DNA from 3 places in the Paenibacillus sp. RRE4 genome. Region 1 is predicted to be linked to each of the others. Evidence: predicted binding sites of a transcription regulator. Region 1 holds the regulator's gene; each other region holds the start of a gene.
The links. The regulator Rex, encoded in region 1, represses fermentation and respiration genes when NADH is low (regulators of the CRP and FNR family bind a similar motif). The targets are predictions, from matches to a motif close to TTGTGAAATATTTCACAA.
Positions count from the first base shown of each region.

Region 2: the regulator Rex is predicted to act here: its motif matches at 5,022-5,039, upstream of adhE (bifunctional acetaldehyde-CoA/alcohol dehydrogenase).
Region 3: the regulator Rex is predicted to act here: its motif matches at 2,251-2,268, upstream of nirB (nitrite reductase large subunit NirB).

Region 1 is NZ_JAUZUT010000001.1:2,824,263-2,830,802, forward strand. It holds gene Q9R46_RS12685 (3-hydroxyacyl-CoA dehydrogenase family protein) at 1-94, opposite strand, end outside; gene Q9R46_RS12690 (AAA family ATPase) at 228-1,730, opposite strand; gene Q9R46_RS12695 (hypothetical protein) at 1,723-2,250, opposite strand; gene Q9R46_RS12700 (DUF5590 domain-containing protein) at 2,579-3,109, opposite strand; gene Q9R46_RS12705 (amidohydrolase) at 3,130-4,437, opposite strand; gene Q9R46_RS12710 (redox-sensing transcriptional repressor Rex) at 4,421-5,077, opposite strand; gene dinG (ATP-dependent DNA helicase DinG) at 5,296-6,540, opposite strand, start outside.
Region 2 is NZ_JAUZUT010000001.1:3,006,773-3,013,312, reverse strand. It holds gene Q9R46_RS13650 (sugar phosphate isomerase/epimerase family protein) at 1-617, shown strand, start outside; gene Q9R46_RS13645 (ThuA domain-containing protein) at 642-1,370, shown strand; gene Q9R46_RS13640 (winged helix-turn-helix transcriptional regulator) at 1,711-2,007, shown strand; gene Q9R46_RS13635 (hypothetical protein) at 2,190-2,918, shown strand; gene Q9R46_RS13630 (hypothetical protein) at 3,114-3,830, shown strand; gene Q9R46_RS13625 (Crp/Fnr family transcriptional regulator) at 3,975-4,691, opposite strand; gene adhE (bifunctional acetaldehyde-CoA/alcohol dehydrogenase) at 5,120-6,540, shown strand, end outside.
Region 3 is NZ_JAUZUT010000001.1:3,504,764-3,511,303, reverse strand. It holds gene nirB (nitrite reductase large subunit NirB) at 1-2,165, opposite strand, end outside; gene Q9R46_RS15830 (metal-dependent hydrolase) at 2,434-3,141, shown strand; gene Q9R46_RS15825 (hypothetical protein) at 3,420-3,740, opposite strand; gene Q9R46_RS15820 (M42 family metallopeptidase) at 3,943-5,016, opposite strand; gene spoVAC (stage V sporulation protein AC) at 5,667-6,119, shown strand; gene spoVAD (stage V sporulation protein AD) at 6,116-6,540, shown strand, end outside.

The DNA.
Region 1 (6,540 bases):
CCAAAAGCACATCAAGTCCTTTGGCTGCGAGCATCTGGGAAATTCCTTGCCCCATCGTACCGCCGCCGACAACTCCTATTTTTTTGAAAAACATGGTTCTACTCCATCCTTTCGGTTCTCTATTTCTCTATTGTACCCTGTTCGCCGAAAATTACAAATTTCGACCCAACAACTAATAATATCTTAGCACGACTGAAATGTAAAAAAAAATAACCAGCATAAAGAAATTATGCTGGTAAACGTGCACTGTCACGAAATTGACAACGAAATTGTTCCCCTGACAAAACTTCCTCCCGCATCAAAATGTCGAGGGAATTGTCGAAAATTGACCGTTGTTCTTCAAGCCGGCGTTTCGTATGCTCCATCAGTTCCTGAAGGATGACTTTATTTTCTCTCATCAACTCTTCGGTAGTGACCATATCCATATTAACAATCCCGAGTGACGTTAAACCGGAAGCCATCATCGTCTGTACGACATTCGTCGCCTGTTCAAAGTCATTGCGTGAACCTGTGGAACGGCCGCCATAGTACATCTCCTCGGCTGCAGCACCACCCAGCGCAATCATGATCTGCTCTTCCAGAAAACGTTTCGTATACAGAAACTGCTCCTGCTGCGGATTATGACGCACATATCCAAGAGCCTGTCCGCGTGGACTAAGGGCTACCTGGCTTACACTCCCAGGACGCACAAGTTCAGCCATAATGGCATGCCCCAGTTCATGAATGGCTACTCTTTTCTTTTCCTCGACGCTCGACTCACGATCGGTTTTCTCACCCATCATCACCTTGTCAATCGCAAAAGACAGATGACGCTGTTCGATGTTGAGCAGCCCTTCACGCATCGCATAAATCGCTGCTTCATTCATGACACTTTCCAGCTGTGCACCTGAGAAGCCGTACGACTCTTCCGCCGTTTTTTCCAAATTCACGTCCTGTGTTAGGGGTTTGTTCACCGCGTGTAGCTCCAGAATGTGTTTTCTACCTTTTTTATCTGGTAAATCCACCTGAATGTGACGGTCAAAGCGCCCTGGACGTGTCAGTGCACTATCGAGCATCTCTTTGCGGTTGGTAGCCGCAATCAGCAATATCCTAGGCGTGTCGGAAGTATAGATACCATCCATCTCCGTCAGCAACTGATTTAAGGTCTGATCATACTCACGCTGCTGTCCGCCTTCACGTTTACCGCCGATCACATCAATCTCATCAATGAAAATGATAGCATTTTCCTTGTTTTCCTTCGCGGCACGTGTTCTGGCATCCTTAAACAAATCCCGGATTCTGCTGGCACCTACACCTACATACATTTCGACAAATTCACTTCCTGATGCAGCTACAAAAACCGAATCGGTATAGTGCGCCGCCGCTTTAGCCATCAACGTTTTCCCTGTTCCCGGAGGGCCCGTCAGCAGAATACCTTTCATTGGCCTTATCCCGAACTTCTGTATTTCTTCATAGCGAATCAGAAAGTCAAGCGCTTCTCTTAATTCCTGCTTGGCACTATCCTGACCTCCAATTTCTTCAAACGTCAGTTTTGAAGGTCCTTTTTTCTTCCGTTTACGCTCTTGTCCGGCACCTACCGTGATCCCGCCGCGCATCTGCATCATGAATAATAACCCACCAACCAGCAATGCTGCGATCAGAATCGGAACAATATTCACACCGATAAAAGCAAGAAAAATGATAACAACGGGGACAAATCCTATGGCTGCTTCTTTTGTCCATTTAGGCATTAGGCCACACTCCTATCTGACCGGGTACACGCGGCAGTATAATGAACTTGCTGGCTTCTCCGTCTCTCAGACTCACATAAACATTGTTGTCATCCATCGCCGTATTGACTTGAATTCCTCCTGTAGCCATCTTGGACAACGTCGGAGTAATCTCGGCGTATTGTTTGTTCTCCATCGCTTGAGCTACGGTAAACATGGCATCTCCCCACCAGTTTTCAAGCGCCTCATTGGAGTGGTCTACGACATCCAGTTTGAGCGCTCGGGAGCCGATCAGGTTCTGTCCTTCTCTATGAATATATTGCACCAGTCTACCTAAATCTACATTCGGCTTTAAATCAAGTTTCATTTGTACATCATTGCGGTTAATAGTTAACTGAACGCTATTAACACCTTCGTACTGAGTAACCATCTTTTCAATCGGACTCTGTACGGCTACTTGACGGTATATGAACCAACCTCCAAACAACAGGACGGCAGAAACTACGGCGGTTAGAACAATAGGCAATACTTTCAGCTTCAAATGAATTACCCCTCCCAAAATGAGCCCGTCCTTAATCTACAGGCTTGTATATTTAGCTGTACATGATGGTCTGCAACGTTTATTGCAGATTTATTTGCGTTGTTTGTTAACTCCAGTACATATCTGAGTATATCACATCGTATATACAATTTCGAAGGCGAAAATATGAATAAATTAATAATTTTAACTATTTCACTGATGTTCAATGGTTGCAACGCGAAAAACCGGTTCAGTCGGTGTCCCGTCTGCCGGTTTTTTGCTTGTTTTTATGTGAGACTATGTTGAGTTGACCGTTCTATTGATCTTAACGGAGGAAAGAAAGACGAAGTCAGCTGTTCGGTAACGTATATACCAGATCTACTTGCTCTCCGTTGCTAAATCGGTAAAAGCGATAATAGTTATGCGTCTCATCGTTATAATACACTTGCCATACATAGATATTGTTCACAACGCCTGGCATGATTCGTTTGATCTCACCGTCTGGAACGTCTGAGCTAAAAAGGTTGCGAATCTGCGTTTCGGACATCCCGTTCTGCAATAGCTCACTGTGCACACCTGCCGCGCCTTGAACAGGCTGATTGTTATTATCAAACTTAACCCAGACCATAATGTCCTGATTATCTTTGTTTTTAGCTGTCATCGTCCAGTAAATGTTGTCAGAGCCATTCTTCTCGCCCCAGACGTACTTTCGAAGCTCATCAGTCGATGTAATCCCCAACTGGTCTTGTGCGGCTTGTACAGCCAATGCTTCTTCTTTACGCTGATCTTGTGTTACATAGACGTAATATTGCTGAAGTCCAATCAAAATCAGAACAAGAATGAGCAACGATATCCATATCCACTTCTTTTTTTTCTTCAAGAGTTGAACTTCCTTTCCTCTTAACGCGCAAGCAATTGATCAAAAGCCAACTGGGATTCACGCAAAATGCGCTCTTCATCCAGTGTTAAACATTCACCATGTTTTACGACTTGTTTGCCATCTACCCATACATGCTCCACATCTTTCGCCGAAGCCGAGTAGATTGCATGGGAAATCAAATCCGTGTGCGGATAGAAATGAGCCTGTTCAATGTTGAGCGCAATAAAATCAGCCTTTTTACCAACTTGCAAAGCTCCGGTATCGTTCAGGAAGATGGACTTCGCACCGTAAGCTGTTCCAAGAAGCAACGCTTCCCCGGCAGGTACGGCGGTAGGATCACCGGATACTCCTTTATGAATTAAAGCTGCAAGTCTCATTTCCTCAAACATATCCAGATTGTTGTTGCTTGCCGGTCCGTCTGTTCCCAGGGATACAGTAACTCCTGCTTTCAACAAAGCAGGAACACGGGCTACACCGGATGCAAGCTTCAAGTTACTACCCGGATTATGGGATACAGCGACATCATGACGTGCCAAAATCTCAATTTCTTCATCGTTGAGATGCACAGCATGCGCTACGAGCGAAGGACGTGAGAAAAAGCCATGCTTCTCCAGATGTGCCACTGGACGCAAGCCATAATCTGATACATTCTGCTCCACTTCACGAAGCGTCTCCGACATGTGAGTATGGAGAGGCAGGTTTAAATCATGCGCAACCTGAACAAGCTTCTCTATGTATTCTGGAGGGCATGTGTAAGGCGCGTGCGGAGAGATTACGGTTGTAATGCGTTCATTCGCCTGTCCATTCCATTCACGAGCAAATGCTGCGGACTCTTCGAGCTTTCTCATCTGCTCTTCTTCCGAACACAGTCCAATGACACCGCGAGCCAGCGCAGCTCTTGCCCCTGACTGTTCAACCACTTTTGCCACCTGATCCATATGGTCATACATGTCCAGGAAAGCCGTGGTTCCGCCTTTTAACATCTCAAGCACCGAAAGTGATGCTCCCCAATACACGTCCTCAGAAGTCATTTTGGCTTCCATGGGCCACATTTTTTCTTGTAACCACACTTGCAGTGCCAGGTCATCACCATGACCTCGAAGCAAGGACATTGCTGCATGACCATGCGTATTGATCAGACCCGGCAGGAAGAGCAGTCCTTTTCCATCCACTTTAGGCAGGTTCTCGTCACCATCCGGCAGCGTCTCACCAATATGCACAATCTTGTCATTTTCAACAACCATATACCCTTGAACCACAGTCCAATTGGCCCCTTCGTTTACTGCAAATCTACCATTGTGGATTACCCATTTATTCGTCGTTGTCATCAAGCTCATCTTCCTTCCCGTTCTCCAAATAATATGCCAAACTGAGCAAATCCGTTGTAAAGTCAGCATGATGAATCCGCACATGTGAAGGCGTTTTTAGAATCGTCGGCGCAAAATTCAGAATTGCCTCGATGCCCGATTCAATCAGTTGGTCGGCAACATTCTGAGCTTCGGTGTCCGGCACCGTGATGATACCAATACGGATATTTTCTTTCTGAACCGCTTCCGTAAGTTCTTCCATCGGTTGTACGGTCAGGCTATTAATTTTACTGCCAATCTTGGGCCCATAGGCATCAAAAATAGCGACAATTTTCATATTATCCTTCAAATAAGCGTTATAATTCGATAAAGCATGTCCGAGATTACCGGCTCCCACCAGAGCCACATTAATTTGCTGATCAATTTTCAAAATGTGACGAATCTTCTCGATCAGGTAAGACACATCATACCCGATTCCTTTACGACCAAAATCACCGAAATAAGCTAAATCTTTACGGATTTGAGCCGGATTCAGATCCAGTCGCTGTCCCAGCTCCTGCGAGGAAACCGTTGTCACCTCACGCTGAACCAACTCGTTTAAATAACGCAAATATACAGGCAGACGCCGTACTACCGCTTCTGATATTTTATCCGATTTCATTCTTGCTCCCCCTTACCATCGCCACGATTAAATAAATATTGAAAAGATGAGCATTCTGTATACATGCAATATCCATGCATGATGTCCTCATACAGAATGCCCGAATTATTAGGAATATAAGTTCAGTGAAGCGTTGCCCTGTTCGAACTTTGTGAAGTCTTCTTCAAAGTTTAACGCCATGGTGAAGTTCAATGCAATGTTATAGCTGTACATCGTCATTATTTTTGATTATCCACAGGTCGATCTAACCATTCAGCAATACGGGGAACCATCTGTTCTGTCAGCATATGCTCCATCTTTGGTCCCGGTAGCGAATACAGGAAGTACTTGCCGTAATAAGCTTCAATTACGCGCGTATCATACACAATGACGATTCCGCGATCTTTGCCCGTGCGAACAAGCCTGCCGAACCCCTGCTTGAAGCGAATGACTGCCTGTGGCACAGACAGCTTCATGAATGGATTTTTCTTCTGCTCTTGCAACAATTCACTCTTCGCTTCCAGAAGCGGATGGTTAGGCGGCTGGAAAGGCAGTCTCACAATCGCAAGACAGGTCAGCGCCTCACCCGGAATATCCACGCCCTCCCAGAAGCTGCTCGTACCCAGCAGGACTGCTGCTTTGGCATCCTGGAAGCGTCGGGTCAACTTCGAACGATTGCCGCTGTCAACACCTTGCCCCAGTAGCGAGATGTCATTCCCGGACAAAGCCTCTTTCAGCGGCTCATAGACTTGTCGAAGCATTTTATAAGAGGTAAACAGCACCATCATACGTCCTCGAGTTGCAATCGCCGTCTCAGCAAGAGAGTGCACCAGCATCTGAACAAAGTGTGCGTCCCCTACGCTTCCCTTCAGACTCGGGAAATCCCGCGGGATTACTAACAAAGCTTGTTCCCGATAATTAAATGGGGAAGGTAGCATCGAGGTCAGAAGCCGATTATTGTCGGCTGCTTCCTGCAAACCCAGTTGCTCAATCATGAACTGGAATGACTTATCCACCGACAGCGTAGCCGATGTAAGCACAACGCTTTTCTTTTTATCGAAAAACATCTCTTTCAGTTGCGCACTCACATCCACCGGAACAGCGTACAACTGGAGTGACTTGCTACGGAACTGTCCGCTGGCCTCCATCCAGTACACGGTCTTGGCATCATCCATACGCATGAAGAATCTTAAATTCTCCTTCATCGTGGTCAGATCTTTCAAAAGCCCGGTGATATCTGTAATCAGACTGTCAGACTGGTAATCATCCTGATCTTCTTTTACTTCAAGCAGTAGTTTGTCACCCTTGCGCACCAAATCACCCAAAGTCACATAGATCTGGTTCTCCAAATCTTGCAGCTCCTGCCACTTGGCAGGCTTCTGAGACGCTTTAAGGCGTAGCGAGAACTGTCCGGTCTCCCCTGGAGAAGCATCACTCCGTTCAGGCAAAAGACCAAACAGAGCATCGCTCAGACGATCCCACAT
Region 2 (6,540 bases), 180 kb from region 1:
ATGAGGATGCCAAGTATCCAAACTGGCCTGTGGCGCCGTGGCCAAATGATTTTCAAGAAATTTTGAAATGGCAATGGGAGAACAAAGTGATCCCTTACTGGACGGAGTGGGGCAAATTTGCCGCGGATCGTAACGTAAAAGTAGGTCTGGAGCTACACGGTGGATTCTCCGTGCATACACCTGCAACGTTGCTGAGACTACGTGAAGCCGCAGGCGAAGTCATTGGTGCTAACCTTGACCCAAGCCATATGTGGTGGCAAGGCATTGATCCGGTACAGGCGATCCACATTTTGGGCCGTGAAAATGCTATTCATCACTTCCATGCCAAAGATACAACGATTGATCCGGTGAACGTGAATAAACACGGGGTAACGGATATGCAGGATTACACGAACATGTTGGATCGTGCTTGGCAGTTCCGCTCTGTGGGTTACGGACATGATAACAAAACGTGGGCGGACATTATGAGTGCCCTGCGTCTGGTTGGATATGATTATGTGGTAAGTATTGAACATGAAGACGGTCTAATGTCGGTTGAAGAAGGATTCTCTAAAGCCGTGCAAAATCTCCAGCAAGTATTGATCGAGGAACCGCTGGGCGATATGTGGTGGGTTTAGAGCTATACTAGGGGGAAATTGAATATGATTAACGTCACCATTTGGAATGAGTTTGTCCATGAGAAAATACATGATGAAGTAAAAGAAGTATATCCGGACGGTCTGCACCGTGCACTTGCTGACGGACTTGGCGGTGAGGGATTTGCGATTCGTACAGCTACACTGGATCAGCCTGAACACGGTTTGAGTGATGAGGTACTGGATTCCACAGATGTGCTTATATGGTGGGGACATATGGCACATGATCGCGTTAGCGACGAGATTGTACAGAAGGTAGTGCAACGTGTATTGAACGGTATGGGTATGATTGTGCTCCATTCGGGTCATTTCTCGAAGCCTTTCAAAGCGTTAATGGGCACAAGCTGTGATCTCAAGTGGCGTGTAGCAGATGAGCAGGAGATCGTGTGGTGTGTCAATCCGTCTCACCCGATTGCGGAAGGCATCGACGCCAAGATCGTATTGGAAAAAGAAGAGATGTACGGTGAATTCTTCGATATTCCAGTACCGGATGAACTGGTGTTCGTGAGCAACTTCCAGGGCGGAGAGGTATTCCGCAGCGGATGCACGTTCCGTCGAGGCGAAGGCAAAATCTTTTATTTCCGGCCCGGACATGAAACGTACCCGACGTATTACAATCCGGAAATCTTGAAAGTGATCAGCAACGCTGTAAAATGGGCCTATCCTGCCCGCAGCTCGAAACCGCAATACGGCAAGAGCGAACCCGTTAGACCAATTGGTGGCGTGCTGGTCTAAGCCCGCAGAAGCGTTAGCTTTACTCATGGACACTCTTTATTAAAATTATAAGGTAATACCGGGAACCCTTCTCCAGGTCGTCAGACTGTGGTAGAAGGGTTCTTTTTGGGTAATATAGGGATATCAGTTGTTAAACGATATTTTCCATGGTTACCTGCCATAACGTGTTGTATACTGAAAGTACAGTCGCCTTGGATGCAAGTCTTGCTACTAAAATTTAAAGTTTTTTGAGGGAGACGTTTTCTTTAAAGCTCAAATGTGTTAATATGAAATATACTAACAAAACGTAAGTTGAGTGATCTCTAAAGAGGTGATGAAAGTGGAAGATCAAGATCTGCGGATGTGTCCGCGCTTTGAGACGGCGTTTTCTTTTTTGGGCAAGCGCTGGAATGGGTTGATTATTCAAACATTAATGAGTGGATCAAAGCGATTCAAAGACATCTCCAATCTGATACCGTCCATGAGTGACAAGATGTTGTCTGAACGGATGAAAGACCTGGAGAGCGAAGGTATTCTGGTACGTCATGTGTACCCTGAAACGCCAGTGCGTATTGAATATGAGCTGACTGAGAAGGGGAAGGCGTTACAGCCTGTAATGAGTCAAATTCAAGACTGGGCGGAGCACTGGGTGGAATAACCACCTGATGCTGTGTGCAGAAAGTACAGAAACTCTTGATTTCCAGTGAAATCAAGAGTTTTTGTCTTCTGTGACAGCTTAGATGGGACTTTTTCACTTATCCGTTGCACATGTTGTCATCAGATGTAGTATAATCTATAGAAAATGGCCGCAGACGGCCGGAGCGAAGGAGGCCACTTGTCATGAGAGAAGAAAGCTTATCCCGTGAAATACGCTACGGCAAACAAGATATTGCAGAACTTGAGAGCGCATCCATTCAGGTTCATCTGATTTATCAGAAAACGGCAGAACTGTTCAAACGTTCGGTTGATACACCTTCGGGTAGTAATGACCCTGTCCACAACGACGTGGATTGGATGAACAGCGCTGGCTCAGGATCGTCTCCGGCGGTGCTGCAAAAATGGATTCAAGCGCCTAGTGGCTGGAAATGTATCGGCTGTGAACTGCGGTTACCTGATCGTGTGTCTCATGCAAAACAGCAAACTTATAACGACCGGATTTGTCTGAAGGCCGGAAACGGTAAATTAGTCCAGATCGAAATGCTCATTCAGGCCGTTGTCTGGTCACAATACGAAAAAATCCGCATGTTTGCACCTTGGCTTGGTGACGAGCCGTTCTACACTGCGGAAGAACTGGAAGTTATTGCACGATATATAGTTCCGACGTATTTCTCGGATCGCCCATTGCATGAGCAGGGCAAAGTGTTCAAAATTCATCAGCCCTACGGTCATATTCCACTATATCAGGAATACGTAGATGCTCCGTCCTGCTGCGTACAGGTAGACGGTGCATTACTTGAAGGTCGTTTGCTTACTGGTGTTTTTGTATCCGATACTCAGACGTTTGGCCTTAATCCCTATGTGAAGGACGGCGACGGAGGCCGTACCTACATGCAGGCTTTTGTTCAATAGTGGTCTGGTCAAACGCATGGCTAATGCAGTATAGGAGGGTCTGCTTGCAGACTCTCCCTTTTTTGGATGGCAGGTGTTTTAAACGTTGAGAGGACAAAAGTAACGGCTTTGACACTGTTTTTTATCGAAGAATGTGCCATAATAAAGGGTATGGACAACAGGGTGAATGATTTTACGCAGGGTGGTGTTACCTACATGATGAAGAAAATTCCCGGTTACATAGGTCTATGTATGCTTGTTCTCGTCATTTTGACGGGGTGTACCAGAGAGACACAGCCTTCCGAACAGCCGGTTGTCTCAGAGAAAGATTCAGCCAATACGATTACGGTTGCCATTGACGGCAGTACTTTTTTACCTGATGCGACGAAGTCCATCAAGCGAGATTTCAGTGAAGGCCTGACGCTCAAAAAAGCTTTGCTGAACAGCGGGCTGGTTGATTTTACGGCAGATGGAAGACGCATACAATCCGTGGGTGAAGTTTCTCTTGATTCATCTCTGAGTTGGGCAGTGAAGCTGAACGGTAAGGATATTGCTCCAGAAAAGTGGGATACCGAGCTTCATGCTAAGGATGAAGTCATTATATACGTCAAAGCTGCTGACAGCGGGGGAGAAGGTGTCGCATATCAGACAACCCTGCTTAAAGTGAGCGGTGGTAGCGTGGAACCAAATCTGAATCGGCAGTATGCCGGTATTTATGTGCAAGAATGCACTGTTCGTGACGTATTAAAATCCAGTGGAGTTGTGCGTCTGTCGGAGAATAACAAGTTTGTTGTTGCCGTTGAGAATGTTATGCCTCGGACGAATCAGCGCTGGGTAATCAAGGTCAATGACAAAGAGTTAATGGAGAACGGATTGGATATGAAATTAAATCCACGGGATGCGGTCAAGCTTGAACTTATCAACGCATCCTGAGCACATACAAGGAAGTACGAAAGAAAAGCCCAATGTTGATAATGATCACATTTGGGCTTTTTTACCGTATTAAGAACTCTTTAAACAGTCGCAATAGCAAGCGAAAGGCGCTACCAGAGGTCGAGCCCTTAATTTACCAGTACGTCAAATGCGGCAGATCTCATTTGGGCACAATTCGCAGTGGCAAATGCCCTGCAACATTTTCAGGTCTTTGATCACAATCATGCCGTTGTCGTATTCAATGGCATCTTTTTTGCGAAGATCACTGAGCATGCGGTTTACACTTTCACGGGTAGCTCCAATCATATTGGATAGATCCGTGTGGGTAATTTTTTTATGAATAATTACATGGTCTCCATGTGCTTCCCCATAGGAATTGGACAACCGGATCAAGGTAGAACAGAGTGCCCCAGGTTTACCGTACAACATCAAATCCCGGAACTTCGTTTGCGTCAAACGATGGTGTATGCCCATCCACTTCATGAAATCAATCGCAAAGTCACAATGCTGACAGATCAGCATTTCCAGATCCTTGTGTTCCAGCACACCAATCTCGCTATCCTCCAGAACTTCCGCCGAGAAGCTGTGTCTGGAGCCGAAGAATGGATCAGCTTGACCAATCATATCGCCCGTCTGGTACATGTACATGATCAGTTCCTTGCCCTCGTCGGTGGATTTGGTGATCTGGGCACGTCCCCGTTTCATATAATAAAGTTTGTCAGAGACGTCACCTTCCCAGTACAGATGTGTTCCTTCCGGGTAAGTTCGGTCTTTCATCGTTACGAGCAGATGATTAAAATTCACTTCCGAGAAGCAGTTGGTGTTCCCGCGTTTTTCCAGTACGTTTGTTAGTTCTCCCATACGTTGATCTCCCCTTTATCTCCCCGGTCAGGCAAGTGTAGCTGAATGTTGCCCCCGAGGTTCGCCGCAAACTGTGCCATCCTGATCTGGTCATCTCGGCCGTGTGGAGGTACGGTACAAATTGCGGTGGTTCAATTTTTAAGTTCAGTATATACCTAAACTTACCGTTTGAGGGGCATGGAAAGCCTTTAAAAATGGCGAAATTCCAAACATTGTGATTAAATTCACTTTTATAGGGGAAGGATGAGGCTGTTGATCTACTATTTTAAATAGAGAGAGAAATCCCGTCTAAAAGGGGCTGTTAAAAACTTAATTAAAATTGTTCATACTTTGTGAAAAAAATCACATAATATATCTTTTCCCCATGATACGATGTGGATGTAAACAAGAGAGACAAACCAATACGAACCTTTAGGAGGATGAGGGAGATGGCTGTAAAGAATGAAGTCGCCCCAACAAAAGAACCGACAGCAGGTCAGTATATTCAAACGTTAATCGACAAAGCGAACAAAGCACATGCAGCATTCATGTCCATGGATCAGCAGCAAATTGACCGGATTGTGCAGGCTATGGCGCTTGCGGGACTGGATAAACATATGATGCTCGCCAAAATGGCCGTGGAAGAAACGGGACGCGGTGTGTACGAGGATAAAATTATTAAAAATATATTCGCCACAGAGTATGTTTATAACAGCATTAAATACGAAAAAACAGTAGGCGTTATCGAAGACAACGAATACGACAGCTTCCAGAAAATTGCGGAGCCGGTTGGGATTATCATGGGGATCACACCGGTAACCAACCCGACATCCACGACGATGTTTAAAGCACTGATTGCGATCAAAACACGTAACCCGATCATCTTTGGTTTCCACCCGTCCGCACAGAACTGTAGCCGCGAGGCAGCGAAAATTTTGCTTGAAGCTGCTGTGAAAAACGGTGCCCCAGCCGACTGTATCCAATGGATTGATGATCCATCCATGGATCGTACGAACGCATTGATGAACCACAATGATGTTGCTCTCATCCTGGCTACCGGCGGATCAGCGATGGTACGTGCAGCGTACAGCTGTGGTAAACCGGCACTGGGCGTAGGACCAGGTAACGTGCCTTGCTTTATCGAAAAAACCGCAGATATCAACCAGGCGGTAACGGATTTGATTCTGTCGAAGTCTTTTGACAATGGTATGATCTGTGCGTCTGAACAAGCGGTCATTATTGAAGAACCGATCTTCGACCAAGTGAAAAAGAAAATGATCACGAACGGCTGTTACTTTGTGAACAAAGAGGAAGCCGCCAAATTGACAGCAGGTGCAATCAACGCGGAGAAATGTGCAGTTAACCCGACCATTGTAGGTCAGTCCGCTGTGAACATTGCCAAAATGTGCGGCATTGAAGTACCGGCAGGCACTAAAATTCTGGTAGCCGAAATTGAAGGTGTGGGCACCAAGTTCCCATTGTCCGCCGAGAAACTGAGTCCGGTGCTGGCATGTTACAAAGTTAAATCTGCAAAAGATGGTATTGAGCGTGCAGCAGAAGTGGTTGCTTTTGGCGGAATGGGTCACTCCTCCGTTATCCACTCGAACAATGAAGAAGTGATCAACCAATTTGCGGATCGCCTGCAAACGGGACGGATTATCGTAAACTCACCTTCCACACATGGTGCGATCGGGGATATCTACAATACGAATATGCCATCGTTGACACTGGGTTGTGGATCGTACGGACGTAACTCAACATCTTCCAACGTAACTGCTGTGAACCTAATCAACGTGAAAAGGGTGGCTCGCCGTACCGTGAATATGCAATGGTTCAAAGTGCCGAACAAAGTCTACTTCGAAAAAGGTGC
Region 3 (6,540 bases), 680 kb from region 1:
TCATCGGTTTTCACTTTGCACAGCGAGTCAGCAAGTCTTGCTTTGATCCCGCCATTACCACCGATGAAGATTTCCCAGCCGCCGTCATTCCCGACGATCCCGATATCCTTCGTGCATGCTTCTGCACAGTTCCGAGGACAGCCGTTCACGGCATATTTGAATTTGGCTGGCAGATCAAGACGTTCAAATTTACGTTCGATTCGTGCACCCATGGCCATGGAATCTTGTGTACCGAAGCGGCAGAACTGGGAGCCAACACACGTTTTAACAGTACGAAGCGATTTTGCATAGGCATAACCCGAAGGCATATCCAGTTCAGCCCAAACTTTAGTCAAATCTTCTTTTTTGACACCGATGAGATCCAGTCGTTGACCGCCCGTCACTTTAACCGCTTTGATATCATATTTAACCGAAACATCGGCGATCTTTTTCAGATCGGCTGGTGTCGTTACCCCGCCGTACATCCGAGGTACAACGGTGTATGTTCCGTCTTTTTGAATGTTGGCGTTCATACGTTCGTTAACAAAACGTGATTCTTTTTCATCCTCGTGTGTGTCCGGATAGATCATGCCCAGATAGTAGTTGATGGCCGGACGGCATTTCGAGCAACCCTCAGGCAGGCTCCAGCCAAGTACATTCATGACTTCCTTGCTCGTTTGCAAGCCTTTTTCCCGGATTTCAGCTACAATCTCATCCCGCCCGAGAGTTGTACAGCTGCAGATTCCCTGTTTGGCTCCGGCAGTGAAGTTATCTCCTAGCACATATTGCAAAATCTGTTCGACTACCGGCTTACATCCTCCGCAAGAGCGGGTTGCACCTGTACAGGCTTTAATCTCGTCAACTGTAGTTAGACCCTGGTTTGTAATGACATCCATGATGGCACCTTTGGTTACGCCGTTACATCCACATACGATTTCATCTTCAGGCATCGTTTCAACAGACGCCGTTTTTTTATGACCGCCGCAGCCTGTACCCATAAGTGAACCATACAATTCATCGGTCATTTCAGTCTGGTTCCTGATCAGTTTCTGCAGTTCGGCGGAATCCGTAATGTCACCAAAGAGTACGGCACCTACCATTGTATTGTCACGAAGCAGGATTTTTTTGTAAGTACGTTTCCAGTCGTCTTTCTGTGAAATCACGGTATGTTCAGGGCTGTCAATGAATTCGCCAGTAGAGAAGACGTCTACACCCGAAATTTTCAATTTGGTGGATACAACCGAGCCTTCATACGGAGCTGTTTCGACTCCGCAAATATGTTTCGCAAGAATCATTCCTTGTTCAAACAGTGGCGCCACAAGTCCATAACACACACCGCGATGTTCATTACATTCTCCGACAGAGTAAACATCCTTCAGTGAAGTCTGCATGTAGTCATCCACGACAATGCCTCGGTTGACTTCGATACCGCTCTCGCGAGCTACAGCTATATTCGGTTTAATACCAACCGCCATGACCACAAAATCAACATTCAACACAGATTCGTCGGCAAAACGAATGCCTTCAACCCGGTCTCCACCCAGGAGTTCGGAGGTTTGTGCTCCCATTTTGAATTTAATTCCCTGACGCTCCAGTTCCGCTTTCAACATGGCAGAAGCCTGTGGATCGAGTTGACGCTCCATCAGATCATCCATCAAATGCACAACGGTAACATCCATGCCGAGTTGGACAAGTCCTTTAGCAGCCTCCAGACCCAGCAGTCCGCCCCCGATGACAGCCGCTGTTTTGTATGCTTTTGCTGCTTCCAGCATGATATTGCAATCGGCGATATCACGGAACCCAACGACACCTTGCTTGTCATGTCCGGGTACAGGGAGGATAAAAGAACTTGAACCTGTTGCGATAATAACTTTGTCGTACGGAGTACGGTGCCCATCTTCTGTTACAACTTCACGAGTCTCCGCATCAATGCGGGCAACGGTTGTGCCTGTATGCAGCGTAATGCCATAGTCCTTGTACCAGTGAAGATCGTTAAGGACAATGTCATCCAGCGTTTTACTGCCTTCCAGGACATAGGACAACATAATACGATTGTAATTGGGATAAGGTTCTGTACCAAAAACCGTAATATCAAAGCGCGAAGTTAATTTTAGAATTTGCTCTACAGTGCTGATTCCGGCCATTCCATTACCAATGACAACTAATTTTTCTTTATTTCCGCTCATGTGAATGCCTCCTTGTGTAAACCTGTGCATTTACCAACATTTTTAATGGCTTATATTTGAATTATACAATGACTACCAAGCTTGGATGTGATTTATTTCACTAATTACGATAGATCATTCATAGTAAATTAAGTGTGATGAGCATCACGAATAAAAATTTTTTTTCAGAAATAAGAAATACGAACTATTGTTCTTGTTTTTCTTTCGAGGTATGATCAGATTGGGGTCGGTGACGTTCCCTATTTTCTCGAAAGGACGTTTTTGCATCATGATGGGAAGATCCCACCTGATTATCGGTACAGGCGTGTCACTTTCAGTGTTGCAACTCCTTGGAATGCAGGTTACTGCTCCAGCTGTAACTGTTGCATTAATAGGCTCGTTGTTGCCAGATATTGATGAGCCTAATTCATTGCTGGTATCGAAAGCATTGCCGAGCAGTTTGATTCGACTGTTACAGACGATTCTTTTGCCTGCGGCTGTGTTTGTGTATTTTTACGTTCCCGCCAAACCGTGGAATCTGCTACTCGCTGTTTTAATCGGGCTTGTGTCGTTCCTGCCGTCGCGATCACTGCGTAAAGTACTGATGTTTGCCATTGGACTGGGCTTGGTCTTTTATGGTCATGCTTTTGCTCCGTGGAATCTGATTGCTGGCAGCCTGCTTATGTTGTGCACGACACTTACACACAGGGGATTAACGCATACCTTGTACGGAACAGCTGTTTGGACGGGTTTGCTCTTCAGTACAACGCAGCAACAAGGCCCAGAAATTTGGGTTGCTGGAGGTTCCGCTTATGCTCTACATCTGCTTGCCGATTCCTTGACCAATAGGGGGATTCGACCGCTGCCACCATTAAAGCTACGTATTCGAGCAAATCTGATGAGTACGGGAACCAAGCATGGAGCAGTTGTAGAAAATGTCTGCGTAATCCTGACACTGATTTTGGCATGGTTTGCATTCTCGCCTTTATTTCTGTAGTACAACCACAAACGCCAGCCCATTATTTATGGACTGGCGTTCTGAAATCAAGAGCTTAACTTGATGAATTTACTAAGAGCGCACCGTCTTAAAAATTGCAGTTTAGGTACCATGTCAAGCAACGGCAAGTTCAAGCTTTTGTAGGTGTACTGCTGAGCGTATCAATATCTGTAGTGCCAAACGCAAATAAAACGACAAGAATAAGAACAATTAACAGCTCGGCAAATCCGACTCCATCAAATTCAGACATCACAGCCACCTCTTTTCTTGCTTGGCTTTTAGGAATTTATACGTTGCTGAAAAGCCTGAATGACATCGTTCAGGGTCATATCTCGGCCCGTCTCATCCAAGAATTGCACTAGTTTATCTGAATTAGAGGGTTCAATCTTTTGGAGTGTTTTATATTGGCCCACTAATTCTACAACTAAAGTGGCTTCTCTAAACAGCGTGACCGCATCCACTCTTAATTTCCCGCTAACCAATAACGCGGCAACGATCAATTCAAGTTTCTTTCCTTTTAAATTGCCACTCAGAAGGGTATTTGCGGCATTAGTTTTTCTGGAACCTTTATTTGATTTTCCGTTCCTTCCCATTGCCATACAAAGGTCCCCCGCTGTTTGATGTGTTGGTTCTTCGTCTTTAGTTAACTAACCTTCCATTATCATATCTTATGTATCTCATGCTCAACATGTTCAAACGAACCCTATATTTATGTAAATAATAGAAAAAGAGATACCCCGAAAAAGATTCAATGAGGTATCTCTATAGTTTAAAGCTTTAAACCGTTGATTTATGCCTGAATCAGGCGTTATTAATAATGGTTTCCATCGTTGAACGATCGAGACCTTTCACGAGCTTCACAATCAATTCTTTAGCAGCATCGTAATCATCCGTATGAATAATGGAAGAAGAGGTATGAATATATCGGCCGCAAATGCCAATTACGGTAGAAGGTACACCAATACCACTCAAGTGAACCTGACCTGCGTCCGTACCGCCCGGCGAGATGAAGTATTGCGTCTTGATCTTATTGGAAGCAGCAGTGTCCTTAACATACTCCACCATTCCACGGTGCGTGAACATGCCTGGGTCAAAGATACGAAGCAATGCGCCTTGACCGATATGACCAAAGGATTGTTTATCACCCGTCATGTCATTAGCCGCACTACAGTCCAGAGCAAAGAAAATGTCCGGCTGAATGAGGTTGGCTGCTGTACGTGCTCCGCGAAGTCCGAGTTCTTCCTGAACCGTTGCACCGGAATAGAGGATATTGGGCAGTTTCTCTTTGTGCAGTTCTTCCACCAGTTCAAGAGCTAGACCAACACCATAACGGTTATCCCAGGCTTTGGCCATAATTTTCTTAGGGTTGGCCATCGGTGTGAATTCACAGATCGGTACGATCTGCATTCCCGGATGAATCCCCCACGATTCAGCTTCCGCACGGTCATCTGCGCCAATATCCAGGTACATTGAATTCAGGTCTACCGGTTTGCTGCGCTGGGATTCATCCAGCAAGTGCGTAGGCGTGGAGCCGACAACGCCTGTAATCCGGCGTTCAGGAGTAATAATCTGAAGACGCTGTGAAAGCACAGCTTGACTCCACCACCCACCGAGTGGACGGAATTTGATCATCCCCGTTTCCGTTATGCCTGTTGTCATGAAGCCAACTTCATCAAAATGTCCGGCCACCATGACTTTAGGGCCAGTTTCATCTCCGCGCAGAACACCAAAGAGACTGCCCAGGCGATCTTGTACAAATTCATCGGTATATGCGGACAATTGCTCTTTCATCCAGCCGCGCAGTTCACGCTCGAAGCCGGAGGCGGAAGGGAACTCCGTTAATGTCCGAAACATGTCCAACGTTTTTTCATTCATGTGTTAACAACTCCTCTGTTGATATGTATGTCAGGTCACAGTAAAACGGTTGCTGGCCTGGTGTCCTTTTTTCGTGCAAAGGACTCGTTATTAACCACTGGTCACATTATAGTATGAACCTTGCACAAGTGAATGTCCATGTTTATGTTACGTTTTTAAGGCATGATTTTGCGTGGTTAGTCTGGATTTTCCGTTTTTCTATTCCGCTGTTGTCTCAATCTTGAAGTCGCCTTCATGAATATGATTATAAAAGGGAGCCATATTCTTCTGTAATCAGGCTGTCCTGTTAAACGACGTTCAAGCGTAGGAAGGAGCCGGGATACAAGATGAAGCCTCCTGAAGAAGGTAATGAGAAGGTGCTGTTCATTGTACTCTTTATTTTGCTCGTCATCATTCTTCTTTATTTATAGACCAAACAGGTTGTGAACTACAATTAAGCGGCGTGATACTATACAACTTCCCCAACTCTTTCATTTTGGAAACATCTGCTGTTTCTCGCCGGATACATAACCTTGCCGATAATAACAAACAATGTATAGAAGTGCTCCACAATCGCCATTCAGCTATAACTGCAAACCATTCACATAAAGGAGGTCCTGAGCTTGCCAGAACAATCTGCAACCGGAAAAAAGAAAACCTCATCGCTCTCGATGGATGAAAAGGAATATAAAAAGGTCGCCAAAAAACATGAGCCGTCACGCCCGATTCTGAAAAACTGCATCAAGGCTTTCTTTGTGGGGGGAACCGTCTGTTTGATTGGACAAGCCATACAGGAAGCGTTCATGGCTGGGATGGACATGACATCCAAGGAGGCTTCAAGTCCTACTGTCGCGGTTATGATTCTGATCTCCGTGATCCTGACTTGTCTTGGTGTATACGACAAAATCGCGCAGTGGGCGGGCGCTGGCACAGCTGTACCGGTGACGGGATTCGCGAATTCCATGTGTTCTGCTGCCTTGGAGCATCGTGCAGAGGGGCTGGTGCTCGGTGTTGGAGCGAATATGTTCAAGCTTGCCGGTTCCGTCATTGTTTTTGGGGTCGTTGCGGCTTTCATCATTGGAATTGTGTATGCATTTTTGGGCTTCGGAGGTGGACATCTATGAAAAGGCTGGGCCGCCAGACCTGGGAGTATGATCATCAGCCGCGAATTATAGGCAGAGCTACCGTTGTAGGTCCAGATGAAGGCAAAGGGCCGTTATCTTCTGATTTTGATTACGTATATGATAACTTGGAGATCGGTGAAAAAACATGGGAAAAAGCAGAACGCAAACTGTTGGAACAGGCATCCCAGCTTGCATTGGTGAACGCCAATATTACGAAGGAAGAACTGCATTATTTTGTCGGCGGGGATCTGATGAACCAGATTATAAGCAGTTCATTTTCGGCAAGGCAACTGGGTGCACCCTATCTCGGTGTATTTGGAGCCTGCTCAACCTCAATGGAAACGTTAGCCCTGGCGTCTATGATTGTTGATTCCGGTGCCGGCGATTACGTGCTCGCTGGAACGGTAAGTCACAACTGTAC